Regions from separate parts of the Vibrio sp. T3Y01 genome, predicted to be linked through region 3. Evidence: predicted binding sites of a transcription regulator. Region 3 holds the regulator's gene; each other region holds the start of a gene.
The links. Region 3 encodes PurR, which represses purine synthesis genes. Its sites were predicted from a motif close to TNANGNAAACGTTTNCNTNA; they were not measured.

Region 1: folD (bifunctional methylenetetrahydrofolate dehydrogenase/methenyltetrahydrofolate cyclohydrolase FolD) is a predicted target of PurR. The motif match lies at 4,076-4,095, and genes of this name have one in related genera.
Region 2: pckA (phosphoenolpyruvate carboxykinase (ATP)) is a predicted target of PurR. The motif match lies at 4,164-4,183, and genes of this name have one in related genera.
Region 4: purT (formate-dependent phosphoribosylglycinamide formyltransferase) is a predicted target of PurR. The motif match lies at 3,896-3,915, and genes of this name have one in related genera.

What each region holds. Positions count from the first base shown of each region.
Region 1 covers NZ_VTXJ01000011.1:87,874-94,069, forward strand. Annotated here, with positions in the region: gene F0232_RS13890 (NupC/NupG family nucleoside CNT transporter) at 1-1,012, shown strand, start outside; gene F0232_RS13895 (sodium:proton antiporter) at 1,207-3,021, shown strand; gene folD (bifunctional methylenetetrahydrofolate dehydrogenase/methenyltetrahydrofolate cyclohydrolase FolD) at 3,140-3,997, opposite strand; tRNA gene F0232_RS13905 (tRNA-Arg) at 4,209-4,285, shown strand; gene aroC (chorismate synthase) at 4,554-5,639, shown strand; gene F0232_RS13915 (trimeric intracellular cation channel family protein) at 5,711-6,196, opposite strand, start outside.
Region 2 covers NZ_VTXJ01000009.1:71,474-77,669, forward strand. Annotated here, with positions in the region: gene F0232_RS11840 (bifunctional GNAT family N-acetyltransferase/hotdog fold thioesterase) at 1-197, shown strand, start outside; gene F0232_RS11845 (AsmA family protein) at 242-2,212, opposite strand; gene pckA (phosphoenolpyruvate carboxykinase (ATP)) at 2,366-3,991, opposite strand; gene hslO (Hsp33 family molecular chaperone HslO) at 4,329-5,207, opposite strand; gene hslR (ribosome-associated heat shock protein Hsp15) at 5,226-5,612, opposite strand; gene gspC (type II secretion system protein GspC) at 5,943-6,196, shown strand, end outside.
Region 3 covers NZ_VTXJ01000005.1:149,213-155,408, reverse strand. Annotated here, with positions in the region: gene torR (two-component system response regulator TorR) at 1-244, opposite strand, end outside; gene torD (molecular chaperone TorD) at 500-1,147, shown strand; gene purR (HTH-type transcriptional repressor PurR) at 1,464-2,468, shown strand; cyclic di-GMP riboswitch class I at 2,639-2,724, shown strand; gene F0232_RS07555 (TfoX/Sxy family DNA transformation protein) at 2,852-3,442, shown strand; gene F0232_RS07550 (DUF3316 domain-containing protein) at 3,545-3,904, opposite strand; gene F0232_RS07545 (TVP38/TMEM64 family protein) at 4,274-4,954, shown strand; gene F0232_RS07540 (DUF2007 domain-containing protein) at 4,984-5,301, shown strand; gene F0232_RS07535 (alpha/beta fold hydrolase) at 5,424-6,196, opposite strand, start outside.
Region 4 covers NZ_VTXJ01000008.1:121,444-127,639, forward strand. Annotated here, with positions in the region: gene sbcB (exodeoxyribonuclease I) at 149-1,573, shown strand; gene F0232_RS11030 (CidA/LrgA family protein) at 1,598-1,969, shown strand; gene F0232_RS11035 (LrgB family protein) at 1,972-2,649, shown strand; gene cdd (cytidine deaminase) at 2,926-3,813, shown strand; gene purT (formate-dependent phosphoribosylglycinamide formyltransferase) at 3,981-5,156, shown strand; gene F0232_RS11050 (thiopurine S-methyltransferase) at 5,249-5,902, opposite strand.

The DNA.
Region 1 (6,196 bases), on a different contig from region 3:
GATCAACTATGGTCAAGAAGGGATTAACTTCCTATTTGGTGGCCTTACGAACAACGGTTTCGTTTTCGCGATTAATGTTCTGGGCATCATTATCTTTTTCTCTGCGCTTATCTCTGGTTTGTACCACATCGGTTTTATGCCAAAAGTGATCAACCTTATCGGTGGTGCGCTACAGAAGTTCTTGGGCACAGGCCGTGCTGAATCCCTGTCTGCGACAGCAAATATCTTCGTTGGCATGATTGAAGCACCATTGGTGGTTAAGCCTTACTTGAAACACATGACGGATTCACAACTGTTCGCAGTGATGGTGTGTGGTTTGGCATCTGTTGCTGGTGGTACGCTTGTTGGTTATGCGTCACTAGGTGTAGACCTAAACTATTTGATCGCAGCGGCATTCATGTCTGCACCGGCAGGTTTGTTGATGGCTAAAATCTTAGTACCAGGTAGTGCTGACGATGTTCAAGAAAACATTGAGTCTGATGTTGAAATTCCACGAGCAACAAACGTAGTTGAGGCAATGGCAGATGGGGCTATGTCTGGACTTCGTATTGCCGTTGCGGTGGGTGCGACACTTCTTGCCTTTATCAGTGTGATTGCAATGCTGAATGGCTTGCTAGGTATTGTTGGGGGCTGGTTTGGCGTAAACCTAAGCTTCGAACTTATCCTAGGTTATGTGTTCGCACCCGTTGCATGGCTGATCGGTGTGCCGTGGTCTGAAGCTGTTGTGGCAGGTTCACTGATCGGTAACAAGATTGTTGTGAACGAGTTTGTCGCTTTCATCCAGTTAATGGACGCGAAAGAGGTACTTAGCGAGCATTCACAAGCGATCGTTACCTTCGCACTGTGTGGCTTTGCTAACATCTCAACGATGGCGATTCTGATTGGTGGTCTGGGTAGCTTGGTACCAGAGCGTCGCTCTTTCATCTCACAATACGGCTTTAAAGCGATTTGTGCAGGTGTGTTTGCTAACCTAATGAGTGCAGCGATTGCTGGCGTGGTACTTTCACTGTAAGTACCTAGTTTAATCATTAAGCACCGAGTGGATGAGTCAGTTACTTTATTTCCCCTATAGTAAAGTGACTGATTAATCACAATAATATTCGGTTAGCACGAAAAAGAGAGCCTATAGTTTAATGACGTAGGCTTTCTTGTTTCAGTAAACAGATTTGGACCACAGGGTGTGGCACCAATTATTTAGAGGCATAAATGGATTTGTCGATTACTTCTTCTTTGGCGCTAATTGGACTTTTGTCTTTAGCCTGTCAACTGCTTGGCTGGCGTTTGCGTCTTCCCGCTATTCTCCCTCTTCTCATTGTCGGCCTGCTATTGGGCCCCGGTTTAAATGTCCTTAACCCAGATGCCATTTTTGGCGAAGTGCTATTTCCGCTGATTTCATTAGGTGTTGCCATCATTCTGTTTGAAGGCGCATTGACGCTTAATTTCAAGGAGATCAGAGGCCATGGTCGCATGGTGACTCATCTAGTGAGTGTCGGCATGCTGATTACATGGGCGTGTATCGTGGTCGGTGCTTATTACTTTGTTAACTTTAGTTGGCCATTAGCAGCGCTATTTGGAGCCTTGGTAGTGGTGACGGGCCCGACAGTGATTGTGCCTATGCTGCGTAGTATTCAGCCCAAAGCTTCTCTTGGCAGCATTTTGCGCTGGGAAGGTATTGTGATTGACCCAATAGGCGCTCTGTTTGCGGTTCTGGTTTACGAATACATTGTCTCTTCAGCCGACCCTACCGGTCACGTGTTGTTTGCGCTTGGGCTGACTTTGGCTATTGGTTTAAGCTTAGGGATCATCGGTGGCCATTTGATTGCCAAGATGCTGCAAGGGCATTGGGTGCCACACTATTTGCGTAATGTGGCAGTGCTGACGTTAATGTTGGCGGCGTTCTCGTTTTCTAATGACTTGAGTGAAGAGTCGGGCTTGTTAACCGTGACCATCATGGGGATCTGGCTTGCCAATGTGAAAGGCTTGGATATCGAAGACATCATCGAATTCAAGGAAACTCTGACTGTGCTGCTCATTTCTGCGCTGTTTATTTTGTTAGCCAGTCGGCTCGATTCGGGCGCGTTCCTGTCGATAGGTTGGGGCGGTATAGGGTTGTTAGCGGTGGTTATGCTGGTGGCTCGCCCGTTAAGTGTGTGGATCAGCGGGATCGGCACGGATCTTAGTTCTGCAGATAAATGGTTTTTGAGCTGGATGGCGCCGCGCGGGATCGTGGCTGCAGCGGTTTCTTCTCTGTTTGCGATCAAACTTCAAGAGAAGCAATTGATTGATGGGGCAGATCTGCTGGTGCCCATGGTGTTCTTGGTCATTATCGGCACGGTTGTTATTCAGAGTTTAACCGCAAGTTGGTGGGCGAGAAGGCTAGGTGTCACTCAAGAGAAAGCGCAAGGGGTTATCTTCTTTGGTGCCACCCACTTCGCAAGACAGTTTGCCAAGGTGCTCGCGACTCATAACATCAATAGTGTGCTTGCGGATACCAACTGGGAGAGTATTCGCTTGGCGCGTATGGATAGCTTGAATGTCTACTTTGGTAACCCAGCTTCCAGTCACGCGGAAAACAATTTGGAACTGGATGGGATAGGGCGAGCGATGATTGTCTCACCTTATCGCCAAACTAACCCGTTAGTCAGCATGCATTATCAAGACGAGTTTGGTGCCAATAAGGTTTTTGAGCTTGAGTCACCAGAAAGCAAGCACGAGAGACACCAAGTGAGTCGAGATGGCAACCGAAGTCTATTTGAGGAAGGCGTGACCTACTCCAAGCTTAATTCGTTAATGGCTCAAGGCTGTCAAATTAAGAGTACAGGGCTGACAGAGGCATTTGATCTGAATGAGTTTAATGCTTTGTATCCTAAAGCGATTTTACTTGGAGTTATCAATGGCGGTGATTTCCGTTTAATTACTCAAGGGGCTGACTTAGAAAAATTCATATCAACGGAGTGTGAGATCATCAGTTTGTTGCCGCCGTCAGATCTGGCAGAAAAAGGCGAGGCTCCGGATAAGTAGCAAATGCTCTTTATCAAAAGCGATTAGCTTTGTATCCGAAGTGTATCGCTTAATATTAAAAAAGCCGCAGCGTATATCACGCTGCGGCTTTCTCATTTAATTTATATTGCGTTACAGATTACTTCGAGTGAAACTGCTCGCAAGCGATCATAGTATTCTCGATTAAGCTCGCCACTGTCATTGGGCCAACACCACCCGGTACAGGTGTGATGAAGCTTGCGCTCTCTTTCGCGACATCGTATTCAACGTCACCGACTAGTTTGCCAGATTCTAAACGGTTGATACCAACATCGACCACAACTGCACCTTTCTTAATCCATGCACCAGGAATGAAGTTAGGCTTACCTACAGCAACCACAACAACGTCTGCTTGACGTACGTGGCCTTCAAGGTCTTTGGTGAAACGGTGACATGTCGTCGTCGTACAACCCGCTAAAAGTAGTTCTAGAGTCATTGGGCGGCCTACGATGTTTGAAGCGCCAACAACAACCGCGTGCTTGCCACGTAAATCGATGTTGTAACGGTCAAGCAGCGTGATGATACCTTTTGGCGTACAAGAGCGAAGCTTAGGCATACGTTGAGCCAAACGGCCGACATTGTATGGGTGGAAGCCATCAACGTCTTTCTCTGGTGTGATGCGCTCAAGAACGTGAGTGCTATCGATACCAGCAGGTAGAGGCAGTTGAACCAGAATACCGTCGATCTCTGGGTCTTGGTTTAGTTGGTCTACTAGGTTTAACAGTTCATCTTCTGTTGCAGTGGCTGGCAAATCGTAAGATTTAGATACGAAGCCAACTTCTTCACACGCTTTACGCTTACTACCAACGTAAACCTGAGAAGCAGGGTCTTCACCCACTAAAACAACCGCTAGGCCCGGAGCGCGTAATCCAGCTTCAGTACGAGCTTTTACACGTGCAGCAACTTCGGAGCGAACCGTTTGAGAAATTAGCTTTCCATCAATATTTTGAGCAGTCATGAATTTCCTTAGTATTGATATTCAAGTTAGTGGCTGATGTTTTTGGCGCATTATTCCAGAAAATCTTTTTGATTACCATCAAGCAAACGATTGCTTTGCTCTATTTTCCAACACTTATATGTTTGTTGCCCTTTTTTTACTCACTTAGATCAGAATGTTACATAAAGCCGTTGCTTTCATGATTCGAATTCGTATAATTCCTTCCTGTAGCGCGCCCTTAGCTCAGCTGGATAGAGCACGTCCCTTCTAAGGATGTGGTCGAAGGTTCGAATCCTTCAGGGCGTGCCATTATTTAAAGAAACCCGATAGCTCTCTGAGTTGTCGGGTTTTTTGCATTTCACCCATCATAAAACACTTCTTTTAAAGCTCCAGTTATTTCCTTCTCTTATTCATTTCGTTCGGCTCATGTAATAGAAAGTTAAAATTGTTCCTTTTTTGGGGTTTACATCATTTGGTAATAAAGCCACTATGAATTCACGAAGAATAGACAAGTAAAGCTGTTCACCAGCGGGTTTAGGAATCAAACCTTCTGCTGATGGCTGATTTAGAGGAAGTAATGGCAGGAAACAGTATCGGACAACATTTCCGCGTGACCACGTTCGGAGAAAGTCACGGTATCGCACTAGGATGTATCGTAGATGGGTGCCCACCAGGATTAGAAATTACCGAAGCAGACCTTCAAAAAGATTTGGACCGTCGTCGCCCTGGTACTTCTCGCTATACAACGGCTCGCCGTGAAGCAGATGAAGTAAAGATTTTATCAGGTGTATTTGAAGGCCAAACTACGGGTACTTCTATTGGTCTATTGATTGAAAATACAGACCAACGCTCTAAAGACTATTCCGAAATTAAAGACAAATTCCGCCCAGGCCACGCTGATTACACGTACCATCAAAAGTACGGTGTGCGTGATTACCGTGGTGGTGGTCGTTCTTCAGCTCGTGAAACTGCAATGCGTGTTGCGGCTGGTGCGATTGCAAAGAAATACCTAAAACAAGAATTTGGTGTTGAAATCCAAGCTTACCTTTCTCAAATGGGCGATATCTCAATTGATAAAGTGGATTGGAACGAGGTTGAAAACAACGCTTTCTTCTGCCCTGATGCAGATAAAGTACCTGAGTTTGACCAACTGATTCGTGACCTACTAAAAGAAGGCAACTCGATCGGTGCGAAGATTCAAGTGGTCGCGACTAAAGTGCCTGTAGGCCTTGGTGAGCCGATCTTTGATCGCTTAGATGCTGATATCGCGCACGCACTAATGAGCATTAACGCTGTGAAAGGCGTTGAGATTGGTGATGGCTTTGATGTGGTTAATCAACGCGGTAGCGAACACCGTGATCCATTAACGCCAGAAGGCTTCGCTAGCAACCATGCTGGCGGTATCTTAGGTGGTATCTCTACTGGCCAAGATATTGTGGCAAGCATTGCGCTTAAGCCAACATCAAGCATTACGGTACCGGGTGACACTATCACTAAAGATGGTGAAGCGACGCAGCTCATCACTAAAGGTCGTCACGATCCATGTGTTGGTATTCGTGCGGTGCCAATTGCAGAAGCGATGCTAGCGATTGTTCTACTTGATCATCTATTACGCCATCGTGGTCAGAACCATGGCGTAACGACGAATACTCCTCAAATCTAACGATTGAGTGAATGAAAAAAGGGTTGCTTCCTGTTGGAGCAACCCTTTTTGTTTTCTAGTGGTATTCGTTGTTAATGCACAGAGCTTTCAGGATCAAGCTGGAATGAAGGCAAGCGCCATTTGAATCTCACAGCTGCCATACGCAGCAAGTAACCCACCACAAGTGTCACAATCGTTGCAGTGACATCGTTAATGCCAAACTCGAGTAAGCCTAGGTATAAGCCTGAAGCAATCAATGCGATAGAGGCGTAAAGCTCTTCATGCAGCACCAGCGGTGTTTGACGACAGATAAGATCACGCAGCAAACCACCAAATACACCAGTAACCAGTGCTGATACCATACAGATCATTGGGTGAAGGCCCATGTTCATCGCCACTTTAGTGCCTATGATACTGAATACAATCAGACCTAGCGCATCTAAGCGAATGAACAAACCTTTAAGTTTAATAACCCACTTAGCTAGGCCTGTTGTGACAACGCCTGCCACACAAGTAATCGCAAGAAATTCAGGGTTCTCAACCCAACCTAACGGGTAGTGACCAAGCAAGATGTCTCG
Region 2 (6,196 bases), on a different contig from region 3:
AAAACCCTGTCGCCTCTACTTCTTTAGATGGTATCAGTGGTGACTTGGATCGCCTCGCATCAGGAAGAAAGGCACGTATCATTATTCACGTGACCATCCACAGCGGTGATGTAGAAGCCGTAGAGTTTACTGGAACCTACATGCTTATCCCTGACTACAAGAAGATCCTGTCAAGTGACAGCAAGGTGAGCGAATAACTTCACGCTTGCTTGATGATAGGTTGAGTTATGGATTGAAAGCGCTACTCCCTTGGAGTAGCGCTTTTTTGTTGGCAGTCGCTAATCGCTGTGTACTCCGGTTGATCAAGCTTGCCAGAGATTTGGTTGCATGGGTCGGACAGCATAATTGAGAGAGTGTGTTGTTCAGTTTTAAGCAAGTCTAGCTCTCCAGAAACTTCGCCATTCAAAGTTTGAACTCTCTGTGAACCTTCCTCTGCAGCGGGTGCACCAATAATGTGCATCGGTTGAAGCGTGAAGCGACCACGGTCAAAACTCGCGTTGAGTTCAGGGATTTCAAACACGTTATCGGTCGAGGTTTCAGAAAGCGTATCGTTAAAGGTCATCACACCCTGACGAACGCTGCCTTTAAGTTGGCCTGTGGTTGAATAGCCCAACATGAGTGAATCGCCATATAGGCCAGAAGCTTGCAGTTCAAATTCACCATAGCCTGTGGCATCGAGTGGTAAGTCGAGTTGCTGCAGCATTGGCGAGATAGGTAAGCCATCCGCTGAGATATCGACACTCCACGGTTTGCTGACTTGGTTAAAATCGAGTGTTGCATTGGCTTCGATATACCCCTGCTTAAGTGGAGCAAATAGGCGTGTTAGAGTCCATTTCCCCTGGTCACTGTTCATTTCAATCACAGGTTGAGCGCTGAGAATACTTTGGTAGCTGGCATCGTTTGCGCTGGCCATCAGTTCTCCTTGCCACAATCCTAGCTTTCTATCCTGAAGCAGTTGAACTTGGTGTCCTTCAATGTGCAGCCTAGAGACTTGCCAGTAAGGCTTTTGTGCAAGTTGTATGAGCTGGGTGCGTTCTACATTCAATCGTTCTATAGAGGCTTGTTGAAGCTCTTTAAGCCAGGGTGAGAGGCGCGCTACTGGCTGTGTTTTATTTTGGCTTTCCGTGACCCATTTAATGCCCTGTAGGTCGAGCTGCACCAATCTAATGCTGCTAGGGGTGACCTCACCATTGAGCTGAACGGTGCCTTGCAGAAATTGAGTATAGAAATCTTCAATCAGTATCTGGTTTGGCTCTAGGCTTAGCTTGATATTTGGCTCGACAAACATGTCATCATCAACAGTGACTCCTTCGGCTTGCAGAGAGAAAAGCGCTTTCTGTTGTCTCCACAGTTCGAAAGGTAACTTGATGTTTTCTAGTGAAGCATCAAAGGCTGCAAGATGTCCGCTTTGCCATTCGATGTCGCTACGTAAAATATCTAAGCTGTTGATATGGTTGATACGAATGCCCGCTACATCCCACTCTTTGCTCACTAGGCTCTGAGTTTGCTGCTGGTTGAGGCGTAAGCCATCAACGGTAACGTTCACTAATGACCAATCATGCTTATATTGCTCTGCTTGCCCAGAAATTTTGGCTCCGCGCCACTCAAACGAAGCGCCATAAAGGGTGCTGTCGCTCGCTTTAAGGTCAAGGTTGATCAGAAGGTTATCGAAGGCTTCACCTTGCCAATAGAGTTGCGAAGCGGAAAGTTGGGTTTTGCCGTAAGGCAGCAGTGTTTGATTATTGCTAAAGGTTGGCTCGGCGATCTGTAGGTCGATGCCTCGCACATTAAAGCTGTTGGTTGAAAAATCCAGGTTATTGATCGCCAACTGGCGGAGCTTGAGCTTTTGTTCGGTTAACAGTGGTGAGAGCGTTTCTAGATCGTTCGCTTCCAACTGGATACCACTGATTAATACAGAGTCTAAGACGAGTTTGGCTTCAATGAGAGAGTCAGGGCTGAACCAGAGATCGACCTTATCGATATACAGAGGTGGTTGCTTTTCTGGTTGGGTATAGGTGATTCCCATTAGGGTGATGTGATAAGGCGCTTGATACTCGACATCTTCAATGACCACCGGTTGGTCAACCGTGTGCTTGATAAAAAAGTTAGCAACATCCGCACGGTATTGAGTCTGTAGGCTTAATAGCAACGCTGCGATAATCGCAACGGCGATAGCCAACACAATGCCGAACACCATGAATACCTTTTTCATTCCCTGAAAGCCTTACATTTCAATAGTCTTAAAACAGAGTGGAACAAAAAGGGGCAAGCATCAACAAAAAAGCCCCTCAAAAGAGGGGCTTGCTACAAAAATATCGTTTTAAATGGGCGTTCGCTTTTGGCTTAGCCCGAGCAGATGCTTGGATTAGTCGAGTTGTGGGCCTGCCGCAACCAGTGACTTACCTTCAGCGTTGTCAGTGTACTTATCAAAGTTATTGATGAAGCGTTCTGCTAGATCTTTCGCTTTGCTTTCCCATTGTAGTGGGTCTGTGTATGTGTCGCGTGGATCTAGGATCGCTGGGTCAACATCGTGCAGCGCTAGAGGCACTTCTAGGTTGAACATAGGGATAACCTTAGTGTCAGCCTTGTCGATAGAACCATCTAGGATAGCGTCGATAATGCCACGCGTATCTTGGATAGAGATACGTTTGCCAGTACCGTTCCAGCCCGTGTTTACTAGGTAAGCTTCAGCGCCAGCTGCTTCCATGCGTTTTACAAGTACTTCAGCGTACTGAGTTGGGTGAAGCGTTAGGAACGCCGCGCCGAACGCTGCAGAGAAGGTTGGAGTCGGCTCTGTGATACCGCGCTCTGTACCTGCTAGTTTCGCTGTGAAACCAGATAGGAAGTGGTACTTCGTTTGCTCTGGAGTCAGTTTAGAAACTGGTGGTAATACACCAAATGCATCAGCAGTCAGGAAGATAACCTTTTGAGCGTGACCTGCTTTTGATACTGGCTTAACAATGTTGTCGATGTGGTGAATCGGGTAAGAAACACGAGTGTTTTCTGTTTTAGAACCGTCATCAAAATCGATAGAACCATCGCCACGAACCGTTACGTTTTCTAGCAGTGCATCACGACGGATTGCATTATAGATTTCTGGTTCTGCTTCCTTAGATAGACGGATCGTCTTCGCGTAACAACCGCCTTCAAAGTTGAAGATACCGTCGTCATCCCAACCGTGCTCATCATCACCGATTAGTTCACGTTTAGGGTCTGTTGATAGCGTTGTTTTACCTGTGCCCGATAGGCCGAAGAATACCGCTACATCGCCTTTCTCACCAACGTTCGCACTACAGTGCATTGAAGCAATACCTTGCAGAGGAAGTAGGTAGTTCATCATTGCGAACATGCCTTTCTTCATCTCACCGCCGTACCAAGTACCACCGATGATTTGAACTCGCTCTGTTAGGTTGAAAGCAACGAAGTTCTCAGAGTTTAGGCCCTGTTTTTCCCAATTAGGGTTGGTTGTTTTAGCACCGTTCATTACCACGAAATCTGGCTCGAACGTTGCCAACTCTTCGTCTGTTGGACGAATGAACATGTTCTTAACGAAGTGCGCTTGCCACGCTACTTCAGTGATAATACGTACACTTAAGCGTGTATCTGGGTTAGCACCACAGTAACCGTCAATCACAAACAGGCGCTTGCCAGATAGCTGAGTTGTTACAAGCTCTTTTAGCTCGTTCCATACTTCAGTTGTGATCGGTTTGTTATCGTTTTTGCCTTGATCTGACCACCACATGGTATCGCGGGTCGTGTCATCTTTAACAATGTACTTATCTTTCGGTGAGCGGCCAGTAAAGATACCAGTGTCAACAGCAACAGCACCTAGCTCCGTTACTACGCCTTTTTCGTAGCCTTCCAAACCTGGCAGTGTTTCTTCAACGAATAACTGCTCATAGCTAGGATTGCGAAGAACTTCGGTAACGCCAGTAAGTCCGTGCTTAGTTAGATCAATTTGTGCAGCCTTAGTATGTTCCATAACGGTCATAGGTGCTCCTTGTAGGATATTTTGTAGGGATTTTGTATTAATTTTTTATTGTTATCTGCTCACCATGCTAGCAACGAGACTCGGGGGAAACAGGGATACAGCTCAAAAAATATCCATATTAACCATGGGGTTTTAAGTGTCTCGTCACATATTGGCCTAACTAGTCTATCCTGTACGCAAACCTTTGCGCTAGGGGCGGGAACATTATTAATTGATTAAAATTAAGCGGTGATTTTATTACGAGATGTTACGAAGTTTGCGCTATTTTGATCACAAAAAAGGCCAGCTTAGTGCTGACCTTTTTGGGGTAAATTACGTGTTTTTGGCACGACGTAAATTAATGAACCGTATTGCTGCCTTTATCTGCTGCTTCTGCATACAGTGCATCAACGTCGTTCTTGTCGAACGAGTAGTTCGTATCACAGTAATCACAGTGAAGAGCAACGCTACCTTCAGTACTTAGGATGTCGTAAATCTCTTCTTGAGCAACGGTAATGATCGCTGCTGCGCTGCGTTCACGAGAACAACCACAGAAGAATTCAACTGGCTGTGGTGTGAAAAGTTGTACTTTCTCTTGGTTGTACAAACGGTAAAGCAGTTCGTTTGCTTCTAGAGAGAATAGCTCTTCGTTTTTCACTGTGTCTGTTAGCTGTTCTAGGTGCTCGAAGTCATTTGGAGTACCAGTACCATCAGGCATAACTTGCAGCAACATACCTGCAGCGTGTGCTTTGCCTTCGTGCTCACCAGTACGTAGCCATAGACGAGTCTTAAGCTGCTCAGAGTTCGCGAAGTAACCTTCAAGTACTTGAGCTAGTGTGTCACCTTCAAGACCAACGATACCTTGGTAACGTTCACCTTTCTTAGGGTCGATAGTGATCACTAGGTGGCCTTTACCCATTAGGTCGTGTAGACCTGCGTCGTCAGCAATTTCGCCTTCAAAGCGAGCAACACCGCGAATCTTTTGGTTATGGTCGCCATTGATAACTGCTAGAGATACCGGGCCGTCACCTTGCAGCTGCATAGTGATAGAACCTTCAAATTTTAGGGTCGCAGTTAGTAGCGTAGTTGAAACCAATAGCTCACCCAGCAGCTTTTGTACTGGAGCTGGGTATTCCTTGCTAGAAATAATCTGTTGGTACGCTTCATCCATTTGTACCAATTCACCACGTACTGATAGGTCTTCAAATAGGTAGCGATTTAAAACATTGTTTGCCATTTGGCTATTCCTTCTAGCTTATTGATGCTTGAACTTGATGATGTCACGACGTTGCTTTTTATCAGGGCGACGCTCTGGAGCTGGGTTATGTGCATGCAGTTTACGCTGTTTTGCAAACTCTTCTCTTTTTGCCAAGCTCTCGGTGGTTTCTTCATAGAGGGTTTGAGCGATCGGTGCTCCACCACGATGGGCTGAGATTTTCTCGATCGTTACCGTCTTTTCTTCATTACCTTGGCGCAGTGTAATAACTGCCCCAAGTTCGACAATCTTACTTGGCTTGCTGCGCTGACCATTATAGTGGACTTTGCCACCATCGACCATGTTACGAGCAATAGACCGAGTTTTGTAAAAGCGTGCTGCCCACAACCATTTATCGAGTCTGACAGCTTCATTAGAAGTTTTCATATAGGGCTGTGCCTTATTAAGTGAGAAATGAATGCGGTTTAACTGTAGTGAACAGTGCGCAACATGTTTTTGATGATGCTTATCACATTAGGTAGAAGTTTTATGTGGAGGCGGTTAGCATTTTTTTCAAGTCATATTGCAAAATCGCTATGTAATGCCGATTTATCGATTTGCTATGATATAGTTCAAGATCTTATGCTTATATAAGCTCGGTATCGAACGAATGAATAAAAAAGCTGAAAGTTTAATAGTTTGCAGCGTTTGTTGTCATGAGAAGGGGCAAGGGAAGTGAACTTTTTAGAGCTCAAAAATCGTATAGGAAATTCTCCTATGTTGAGCCGCTTATTAGATAATGGATTTGTGCTTCAGCAGAAACTGAGTATCGCCACTTGTTGTGTACTCATTGCCGCTTCAGCATGGATTTTAGGACAACTTGTCTGGTTTGTTGAACCTGCCGAGCAAACGGTTGTGCCTTGGAAAGCAACGGTGTCGTCGTCTGCTACGCCTCAGTCGACTCTCGATATCTCTTCTTTACAACAGAGCAACATGTTTGGTGCCTATAACCCAAGCAAATCCGCAGTGGT
Region 3 (6,196 bases):
GTCCAGTAACTAAAATAATTCCAATGTCTGATTGACTGCGTAATTCGCGAGTTAGCATCAATCCATCTTCGCCTGGTAAGTTGATGTCCAGCATAATGAGGTCAACGTTGTTTTCTTCTAACACGTTTCTCATTTGAGCGCCGCTTTCTGCTTCGCTTACTGTGTACCCTTCGTTCTGGAAATAACCAACCAGTTTACTACGGGTCACCACATCATCTTCTACGACTAATACGTGATAGCTCATCTACACCACTTTTCTTATTTAATAGTTTCGGTGACTATTCTATTCATAACTAGTAACAATTCTAGTGGTACTGTAGATAAATGCCAGAAACATGGATTTTTTTTGATACAAGACAATCTTAAACCTTGCTATTTGTCGTCTGGCACAATTCAATATAGGCATTACTACTAACGAGTAACTTTGCATTTCGCAAATAACCTCGTCATCAGCCTTGGTGTGTAAAAAACACCACAAGACTAAATCAGGATTTACGTAATGAAAGATACGAAAGCGTTCAATGAGCAAAGAGCAGAAATTTACTGGTGGTTATCAAGCTTATTCGCCAAAGAGCTCACTCAAGATGAACTTGACCACTACCACTCTGTTGAAATTCGTTCTTTCTTAACTGGTTTAGGCGAAAATGAAACACTCAAACCTGCGATTGATAGCTTAGTTGATGCACTAAACCGCTTACAAACACGTGAAGATGCACAACTGGAACTGGCTGCTGACTTTTGTGACCTATTCCTAAAGACAGACAAGCATGGTGCCCTTCCCTACGCTTCGATGTACATCGGTGAAACTGGGCTATTAAACGATAAGCCAGCAAAAGAGATGGAAGAGATCATGGCTAAGCACAACTTAGTGGTTAACCAAGATCTAAAAGAACCAGCAGACCACATCGCTATTGAACTCGACTTCCTAGGTAACCTAATCATTCGCTCTAATGAAACAGAATCAGAGGAAGAGTTAGAAAAGTCGTTCGAAGTTCAACAGCAGTTTATTGAGCAACAGCTACTCACTTGGATTCCAAAGTTCAAGGTTAAGTGTCATGAGGTTGATGAGTTCGGTTTCTATGCATCAGTATCATCGCTGCTACTGGCATTCTGTCAATTAGACACTCAATATTTGGCTGGTGAATAGCTTATTAGATGACTAGGTAAATAAATTCAGTAGAATGTGACAATTCACCCGGATTTCTGGGTGAATTTTATTGCGAGTATTTTCTAGTCAGTCTAAAATTGTGACCGCAAACGATAAAATATGAAACATTCACGAAATGCTATGCTTATTAAGTTTCAGAGCATTTCGGTGTTAAGACAAGCCGCTCAATAGCGGTTTTTTGTTTTTTAACACTTTAGTACCCAAAGAGCCCTACACGTTTAAGCTCTTAGTTAGGTAGCTTAACGGCTACTTCATTCCGTACTTTGGGGAAAGTAGCTTCTAATAGGATAAAACCATGGCCACTATAAAAGATGTCGCTCGCTTAGCCGGCGTATCAACAACAACCGTTTCTCACGTAATCAACAAAACCCGTTTTGTTGCAGAAGCGACTCAAGAAAAAGTAAATAAAGCGGTAGACGAATTAAACTATGCACCAAGTGCTGTTGCTCGTAGTTTGAAGTGTAATTCAACACGAACCATCGGCATGCTAGTGACTCAATCAACCAACCTATTCTTCTCAGAAGTTATCGATGGTGTTGAGAGCTACTGCTACCGTCAAGGTTACACTTTGATCCTGTGTAACACGGGTGGTATCTATGAGAAGCAACGTGACTACATTCGAATGCTTGCAGAGAAACGTGTAGATGGCATCTTGGTTATGTGTTCAGACCTAACTGAAGAACTGAGAGAGATGTTAGACCGTCACGCTGACATCCCTAAAGTAGTCATGGACTGGGGCCCGGAGAGTTCTCAAGCAGATAAGATCATCGATAACTCTGAAGAAGGTGGCTACCTAGCGACTAAATACCTAATCGACCGCGGTCACTCAAAGATTGCTTGTTTAAGTGGCCACTTAGACAAAGCGGCGTGTGTGGAGCGTATCGCTGGTTACAAGCGCGCTTTGGAAGAAGCTAACATTACTGCAAATGACGACATGATCATCGAAGGTAACTTTGAGTGTGATACTGCCGTTCTAGCCGCTGACAAAATTGTTGATATGGAAGATCGCCCGACAGCTGTATTCTGCTTCAACGATACCATGGCACTAGGCTTGATGAGCCGCCTACAGCAGAAAGGCATCCGTATCCCTGAAGATATCTCTATCATTGGCTACGATAACATCGAACTGGCTGAGTACTTCTCTCCACCATTGACTACCGTTCACCAACCGAAGCGCCGTGTCGGTAAGAACGCCTTCGAAATTCTGCTTGAGCGTATTAAAGACAAAGACCATGAAAAACGCGTCTTCGAAATGCACCCAGAAATTGTTGAACGTAGTACAGTTAAAACGTTAAATTAACTGATAAATTGAGTTTATTTTCATCAAGCGCACCTTTGGGTGCGTTTTTTTTATCAGCAACTAAAATAAACCTAGTTTCATATAATAAAGATCATTAATTGAAGCAGTATCACACTTTGAAATAACAAGTGTGAGCCTCATTCAACAAAAACTTTATTCTATTCAATCAGTCACGCACAGGGCAAATCACTTGAAAAGGTGAGACGCAAAGCTTCCGGCCTAAACCACTCGTTGGTATGGTAGCGGGGTTACCGATGGCAAAATGCAGTAACTACTAATAATTTAGTAATTTACGGCTTATTGACAATGTAATTGCAACATTTTGCTAATCTCTCGGACCTGCTTATTTGGTGGCGTAGTTCAAATACACCGAGATAAATAACATGGATAAACCGATACTAAAGGACTCAATGAAGTTATTTGAGCCCCTAGGAAAAATAAAATCACGCTCAATGTTTGGTGGATTCGGTCTTTTTGCTGATGACACTATGTTTGCTCTGGTTGTTAATGACCAGTTGCACATACGAGCAGACAAAGGCACAACAAAACAGTTCGAGCAACAAGGGTTTCAACCGTACGTCTACAAAAAGCGTGGTTTCCCTGTCGTAACTAAATATTTCGCTCTACCCGAAGGCTTATGGCAAGACCAAGAGAAAATCTTGCAGCTTGCGACTACGTCTCTGGGCTTTGCAAAAGAAGAGAAAGCTGAACAGTCCGCTGCTAAGCCAACTCGACTCAAAGACCTCCCGAATCTTCGACTCGCCACCGAGCGCATGTTGAAGAAAGCTGGAATTGATTCCGTAGAACGTTTATATGAATCTGGCTCTGTAAACGCATTTAATGCCATCAAGGATTCTCATGCGTCCTCCGTCAGTATTGAACTGCTTTGGGCACTAGAGGGGGCGATCAATGGCACCCATTGGTCGGTTATCCCGCAGCAACGTCGTGAAGAGCTTATCAGTCGCGTCAATTAACATTTTCAGTACACCTTTTTATACAACTAAGCCGCATTTCTGCGGCTTTTTTTTCGATTCTGAATGTTAGATAGTCTGCGGCCTTAATGCTCTATCAATACCCTAAAAGGATGGGCGATAATTATACTTAAAGTCTACTTTGACCATCGGAACGAAGTTAATCTCTCCAGAAGAATTCATTATCTCTTTAACTTTAATGCTCCCGTTTCTAATTTCAAACGAACGCACGTCTACCTTTTCCGATGCTTGAGGTAGGATTTTGCTAAGCTCATATGAGCCTTTGCCGTTTATATCCATCCAGATTTGTTTTCCAGATTCGTAAGCCTGTGATTGGCTCGCCACTACATCCCCTTTAAAGATTTTAGATTCTACAGCGGCTCTATGATAGATACCCGAACCCATAGCTTGGAAAGAGAGAAGGCCTGTTGTAGCGATAACCGTTATCATTGATAATAATTTCATAGCTAGCTCCTTAGTTGTCTGCCTGAATAATTATCTAAAACAATCTTCATGCCTCGATTGTTACGTATATAGAACGAGCCAAGACCAAAACTCTTTCAACTTTTTGTCACTTTTTACGTGGTACAAATTATTACGATTGAAATAATTTAGGCAAAACAAGTCTCTAGTAGAGCGTTACCACCTTCTAATAAACGAGTATTTTTCCACATCTATCTATATCACTAACACAAGGCTAACTAATTGGGTTAGCGGGTCAAACCTAATTCATCACCTAGACTAAATAGTTTTTTATTATCTTATGAAAGTTAATCTATGCTTTGCCTGTCTATCTATACTAATGGTATGCATTGAAAATTTGAGGAAGTATCAATGAGTAAGAAAATGATATTAGGTATTGTATTGGTCGTAACGATCGTTTTATTAGGCATTAATTTTGGCCAATACCTCACGCTCGAAAACGCCAAAGCACAGCAAGCGGTGCTAAACGACTACATTGAAAGTAACTTTATTGCCGCCGCGGCGACGTACTTTATCGCATATGTATTGATCACCGCCTTCTCCATCCCGGGAGCAGCCGTTGTTACACTACTTGGTGCTGCGCTGTTTGGCTTCTGGAATAGTTTGTTATTGGTATCTTTCGCCAGTGCAATAGGCGCAACTCTTGCCTTTTTGAGTAGTCGTTACCTACTGCGAGACTGGATTCAAACTAAGTTTGGCGACAAACTCACTACGATTAATAAAGGCGTTGAAAAAGACGGCGCTTTTTACTTGTTTTCTTTGCGACTTATCCCAGTGTTTCCGTTTTTCCTTATCAACCTGCTGATGGGCTTAACACCCATGTCGGTGACTCGCTACTATGTAACAAGCCAAATCGGCATGTTGCCTGGTACTGCAGTCTTCTTGAATGCTGGTACCCAACTCGCAGAAATTGATTCGCTTTCAGGCATCGTTTCACCTTCTGTACTATTGTCATTTGCATTATTGGGGGTGTTCCCAATTATCGCTAAATGGTTGATGAGCAAGTTTCGTTCAGCACCGGTTGCGGAATAATAATTGTGGCCGGATAAGGTTCTATATCAATGAAAATCTTCAGTGCATCAAATCCGACAGAGGCACATATCATCTGCGGACTCCTAGAAAGTGAGAATATTGCCTGTGAAGTCCGTGGTGAGGGTTTGTTTGGTTTGAAAGGGGAAATCCCGTTCACAGAAGAAACTGACCCATACGTATGGCTATATGAGCCAGAAATGGCCACTAAGGCGCGTGCTATTGTCAATGACTACCAAAAACAGCAAGATTCTATCATCTATGAAGAGTGGCGCTGCAGTGAATGTCATGAAGTGAACGAAGCACAATTTGGTTCTTGTTGGCAATGCGGAGCTAACTCTCCTGAGTAGACGAGCTTAATGAGGTCTTAGCCGCTTCATCTGATTTATCCTCAAAACAAAAACGGGAAGCTACAAATAGCTTCCCGTTTTTATTTCAATTCTATTATGAGTTCAAATGACCGACTTAGAAATCACTGGATTTGCTTTTGGATAAACTCGATAGAGTGCTGGTTGAATTCTTCAGGGTTTTCAACATTACACACATGACCACAGTTAGCAATTTCGACCAGTTCACTTGACTCGTGCGCCTCAACCATTTCTTTAACGGGCTTGATAAACATGTAGTCACGCTCTCCCATCAGATAAAGGGTTGGTATCGGTAACTCCCTATCTTTGAAATATTTCATTAAGGGGTTCACATCAGCCGTTAATATAAACCAACGTTTAAACTCTTTTTGACACAGCTTTTTGGCTTCACGAATAAACAGGTGACGAGACTCTTTTTGGCTTTTTTGTGGCATCACTATGTAAGCAAAAAGGCTATAAAGCCACATGTAAGGAATGATGTGTTTGCTTAGATTTCCTAGCTTAACCAATACTTGCGAACGGGTGTTGAGTTTAGTTACCGCACCACCTAATACCATTGAACGCACACGCCCTGCCGCTAACTCCGCAACATTACGGACAATAATGGTTCCTAACGACATACCAACGAAGTGTGCGGAGCGGATTTTAAGGTGGTCTAATACTTTAAGAATATCAAGCGTGACAGCTTTGAATGTATAACGGTTTGATATCAGCTCTTTAAGTATGTTGTCTGATTTACCATGCCCTCTCAGGTCAATGAGGAGCAGGTTGAAATGCTGTTTATACGCCTTGATCTGCTTGAACCAAATAGAGGAGCTACCTCCGGCACCATGCACAAATACCACCCACTCATCGCTAGTAGGGTGAGTAAATGTTT
Region 4 (6,196 bases), on a different contig from region 3:
GATCGCAGTCTGATTGAATAGGAATGCAGCACTTTCCTACAATTTATTTGTGATCTGGGTTGCACGCGTACCGCATACTATCAGATACTGAACAAAACTAACCTTCAGCCACAGTACACGATTACCCGTAGACTGTTCAGGAAATTCAATGAGTTCAGATAATCAGCCAACCTACTTCTTTTTCGATTACGAAACATGGGGCGTGAGCCCAGCAAAAGATCGTCCAAGTCAGTTTGCCGGCGTTCGTACCGACCAAGATTTCAATATTATTGGTGAGCCATTGGTCATCTACTGCCAACCTCCTGCTGATTATCTACCTGCACCTGAAGCCGCACTGATCACTCGCATCACTCCACAAAAAGCCATGTCTCAAGGCCTACCGGAACCTGAGTTCATCGCCAAGATACATGCTGAGCTTGCAAAACCGAACACCACAAGCCTTGGTTACAACAGTATTCGATTCGATGACGAAGTAACGCGATACACCTGTTACCGTAACTTCATTGACCCATATGCATGGAGCTGGCAAAACGGTAACTCTCGTTGGGATCTATTAGACGTGATGCGTGCCGTACACGCTCTGCGCCCTGACGGTATTGTGTGGCCAGAAAACGAAGAAGGTTTCCCAAGCTTCAAACTGGAACATCTATCTGTGGCAAACGGCATAGAACATGAAAACGCGCACGATGCGATGGCGGATGTTATCGCGACTATCGAACTAGCGAAAAAGCTGAAAACCGCACAACCTAAGATGTTTGATTATCTCTACAACATGCGTCACAAGCGCAAGTTGAACGAATTAGTCGACATCGTAAACATGACACCTCTCATGCATGTGTCAGGCATGTTTGGTCGTGACTGCAATTACACAAGCTGGATTGTTCCTATGGCTTGGCATCCAACCAATCAAAACGCGGTTATCGTGGTGGACTTGGCAAAAGATCCTAGCCCTCTGCTTGAGCTAGAGACTGATGAGCTTAGAGAAAGGCTTTACACCAAACGCAGCGACCTGAATGAAGACGAGCTACCAGTGCCAATTAAGCTGGTTCAACTCAACAAGTGCCCTATTCTAGCGCCGGCAAAAACATTAACTGCTGAAAATGCCGAAACCATTGGTATCGACCGCCAGCAGTGTTTGAAGAACCTAGCGATCCTACGCGAACACCCAGAAATTCGTGAAAAATTGATTGGCTTATATTCACAGGAACGTGAGTATGAAAAGAGCGACGATGTAGATACCCAACTTTACGATGGCTTCTTCTCTCCAGCAGATAAGACCGCGATGAACATCATCCGCGAGACTGATCCAAATAACTTAGCAGCGTTGGATATCACCTTCAGTGACGAACGTATTAAGCCTTTGCTGTTCCGTTACCGCGCTCGCCACTTCCCATGGACGCTAGACGAATCTGAACAACTTAAGTGGGCAAACCATTGTCGTGAGTTTTACGAAAGCCGCTTAGAAGAATACATGCTCAACCTAGAAAACCTCGCACATGAACATGAAAGCGACGAAAAGAAAATGGCTATCTTGAAAGCGGTGTATCAATACGTAGAAAAGCTAGCTAGTTAACCCATTATCGAGAGATGTAAAACCTTGAAAGAAAGATTGATCAAACTCGTTTACTGCTTAATCTCCTTCACCTTAATCATAGGTGCTCTCACTGCAGGCAACGCGTTACAGCAATACTTAGACACCTCAATCCCTGGCAGTATTTTTGGCATGTTGATTTTGTTTACTGCCATGGTGATAGGTATTGTGCCTGCGCACTGGGTACAACCTGGTGCCAGCCTAATTATTCGTTTGATGATTTTACTGTTTGTCCCGATCAGTGTCGGGCTTATGGAACATTTTGACATGCTTATCGCTAACGCACTGCCGATTATGGCAAGCGCGGTGGGCGGCACACTCATCGTATTAGTATCTTTGTCATGGTTCTTAGACCGCTTGCTAGCGAGAGGTAAATAATCATGTGGATTCTATTAACTATTGTGGTGTTTCTGTTTGCTCGTTGGGTAAGTCAGAAAGTGAATTCCCCGCTATGCAACCCGCTTTTAATAAGCATTGGCATCATCATTCCAATTCTGACGTTCTTGAAAGTCCCGTTCGAGACCTACTACGCAGACAATACTTGGATTACGTACATGCTTCAGCCAGCGGTTGTCGCCCTAGCTTATCCTTTATATGAGCAGCTACCTCAAATTCGAGCTAACTGGCGAATCATAACCTTTGCATGCACACTGGGTAGTGTGATGTCGATGACCACAGCGGCAATGATTGCCGTCGCTTTCAAAGCTGACCTAAGTTTGATTGCGAGTCTATTGGGCAAATCAGTCACCACACCCATTGCAATGGAAGTATCAAGCCATCTTGGTGGTGAAGCGGCTATTGCTGCAATACTGGTTCTCATCGTTGGTTTATTCGGGGCAATTTTTGCTTACCCTATCTACAATCTAATTGGCATTAAGAGCCCTATTGCCAGGGGTTTAACCATGGGCACGGTTTCTCACGCGTTAGGTACGGCGACTTGTGCCGAAAAGAACCAAGAAGATGCGGCTTTCAGTTCACTGGCCTTAGTACTTTGTGGCGTTATCACCTCAATCATCGCACCTAGCGTGTTTGGCATGGTGGTCTGGTTCTATTCCTAGCCTAGACGCTCAAAGCCCGATTTAGCCCAAGCCTAACCCTGTCAATATCAGTGTTTGCTTGGGCTTTTTATTGCCATTTATTCAGCTAATCACCGGTGATTTTGAACAATAAGTGCGATATCAGCTGTAAAAATGGTCCTTGCAATCGATTTCAAGTGTGACCTCACTCTAATTATGCAAACCAATGTAACAACAACAATGCAATGGTGATCTTTATCACAGAAAATTCCTGAGCATTGCATAAACTTAAAGCCTAAGGTCAATTAAGGATTCAACATGAACAGTCGTATTACCCTGGCGCTGGAAAGTGCTCCATCATCAATGAAAGCGCTTTTAAGTGACATCGTATTAGCAGACAACTTTGACGCGACATTGTCTCCAGAACAGTTCTCTAGCCTGCGTCAAGCAAGCGGCTTAGCGGATGACGAACTACGCATCGCACTACTTCCTTTTGCTGCAGCGTATTCATACGCTCCGCTATCTGACTTTTACGTTGGCGCGATCGTGCGTGGTTTGTCTGGTACTTTGTACTTTGGTGCAAACCTTGAAATCGCGGGTGCGCAACTTGGCCAAACCGTACACGCAGAGCAATCTGCAATCAGCCACGCTTGGATGAAAGGCGAGCGAGGCATCTCGGACATCACAATTAACTTCAGCCCTTGTGGTCACTGTCGTCAATTTATGAATGAGTTGACTACAGCGAAAGAGCTTAAAGTTCAGCTTCCACAGCGTGATGAAATGTCACTACAAGAGTACCTGCCTGATTCATTTGGACCATCTGATCTTGGTGTAACAACAGGCTTGATGTCTGAACTTGATCATAAGTACACGACGGAAGAGACCACTCCTATCGTAGTTGAAGCATTAGCAGCCCTTAACCGCAGCCATGCACCATACACCAAAAATTTAAGTGGTGTGTCACTACAGCTCACAACTGGTGAGATCTTTACTGGTGCTTACGCTGAAAACGCAGCATTCAACCCTAGCCTTCCACCGCTACAAGTTGCGCTGATTCAACTAAAACTTGCGGGCTTCGATTTTGAACAAATTGAAAGTGCAGCATTGGTTGAAATCGCCGAGGGTAGTATCAGTCACCTAGCGGATACGCAATCTACATTAGAAGCGATTAATCCTGACATTCCAGTGACTTACTTAGCAATCTAAGTACATCTAATTAACAACCTTTTAAATAAGCAGCCCATTTTTATAGGGCTGCTTTTTTTATGCTTGTAATTAGCACCACAACTTACGCAAACGTTTGCTTTTGTCGTTTAAATAAGTATGATCACCCAGTTTTCAATCAATCGTTCAAAAGATCGGAAGGAATTTCTATGTTTGGTACTGCTACTCGTGAAAATGCTACTCGTGTACTTCTATTAGGTTCAGGTGAACTTGGCAAAGAAGTGGCTATCGAGTGCCAACGTTTAGGTTTAGAAGTTATTGCTTGTGACCGTTATGCAGATGCGCCGGCTATGCAAGTTGCGCATCGCAGCCATGTATTAGACATGTTAGATGGCGATGCACTTCAAGCCATCATTGAACTAGAAAAACCAGATTACGTGGTGCCTGAAATTGAGGCTATCGCCACCAGCAAGTTGGTCGAGCTTGAAGCTCAAGGCTTGAATGTCGTTCCAACAGCTAACGCCACTAAGCTAACGATGAACCGTGAAGGTATTCGTCGTCTTGCAGCAGAAGAACTCAAGCTAAGCACGTCGCCTTACCGCTTTGCAGACACCTTTGAAGATTTCGCTGCCGCGGTTGAATTTGTCGGTATGCCTTGCGTTGTGAAACCAGTAATGAGTTCTTCAGGCAAAGGCCAGAGCGTTATCAAAACCGAAGAAGATATCCAGAAGTCTTGGGATTACGCACAAGAAGGCGGACGCACTGGTGCGGGGCGTGTAATCGTTGAAGGTTTCATCGACTTTGATTACGAGATCACTCTTCTAACCGTTCGCGCCGTCGACGGTGTCCATTTCTGTGCACCTATCGGCCACCGCCAAGAAGATGGTGATTACCGCGAATCATGGCAGCCACAAGTGATGTCAGACAACGCACTTAAAGCCGCGCAATACACAGCAGAGCAAGTGGTTAATGCTTTAGGCGGTCATGGTATCTTTGGCGTAGAGTTGTTCGTTAAAGGTGACCATGTGATCTTCAACGAAGTATCCCCTCGCCCACACGATACTGGCTTAGTGACTTTGATGTCTCAAGACTCATCAGAATTCGCGCTGCACGTACGTGCATTTACAGGTATGCCAATCAAATCAATTACTCAGTATGGCCCATGTGCGTCTGCAGTAATCCTTGGACAAGGCACATCAACGAACATCCGTTTTGAAGGCCTTGCGGAAGCGCTAGATGCACCACAAACACAAGTTCGCCTGTTTGGTAAGCCAGACATCGATGGTCGTCGTCGCCTTGGTGTTGCACTAACACGCCGTAAGAGCACAGAAACCGCGATTGAAGATGCAATCACCAGCGCATCTAAAGTTAAAGTGATTTACTAATTAGGCTTTCACACATGAAGTCTTAACGATCAAAAAGACGGGCCATGCGCCCGTTTTTTCATTGGTGTTATCTTTTCGAAAGCAAACTGAGCTTAGACTTCCGACTCAATCAAGTACACTTCCTCACTGAATCGAGACAAACCTTTCTTAGCAATCTTAGGGTGCTCTTGGTCTGCAATGTCTTGATTCAATAACGTAATCTTGTAACCCGCAAACAACTGATCGATTTCTAGTTTAGGTACGCTAAACGGAGGACCTGCCATTTCATCTTGGTCGTAGTCTAGCGTTACAAGCAGGATCTTGCCGCCAGGCTTCAATAACTGCTTCAAGCGTTCTACATATTGCACTCTCAGCTCAGCAGGCAAAGCAACTAAAGAAGCACGATCATAAATAATATCGACCGGCTGAATTGGCGCAGTGAAGTAATCCCCAGTGTAAACACTCAACTCATCAAACTGATAAAGTTCATGTTGGCCGTTAATTTGAGTTACAGTTGGCGTGTAGAAATGCTCAGAGAAAAAAGCTCGAACCGCAATCTGGCTCAATTCCACACCTTGAACGTCTTCATGTTTAGACGCTAGCCAAATCAGGTCTTCACTCTTGCCACACAAAGGAACAAATACACTCTTCTCATAGCTAGGGTCAGTTGCTTTCCAAAACTCAACTAAAAGCGGGTTTACATCTTCAAGGTGGAAACCAATTTGGTTGGCTGCCCATTTATTGTGCCAAAATTCAGGATTATTCATCTTTCGTTCATGTTAAACAGTCATAATGCAAGGGTACAGTATAGAGAAGTAAGAGCAACCTTAGCTTGGCTTAAAGTGCCAAATTGGTTTCGAATAAGACCAGAAACTGGTTAGGTTCAAAGTTCTTAAAATTGCGGAACAAACGCTTGGATTATTTGTCTATATGTTCACATTTTAAAGCAATATTAAACGTTAGAGTTGGTTTCTGTCTTAGCTAGCCCCATTTAATATGTAGTGAGTTTAGTTAAGCTTTTTTACTCTTATGCGTTACTGGTTACCCCTTTTAACTACCCG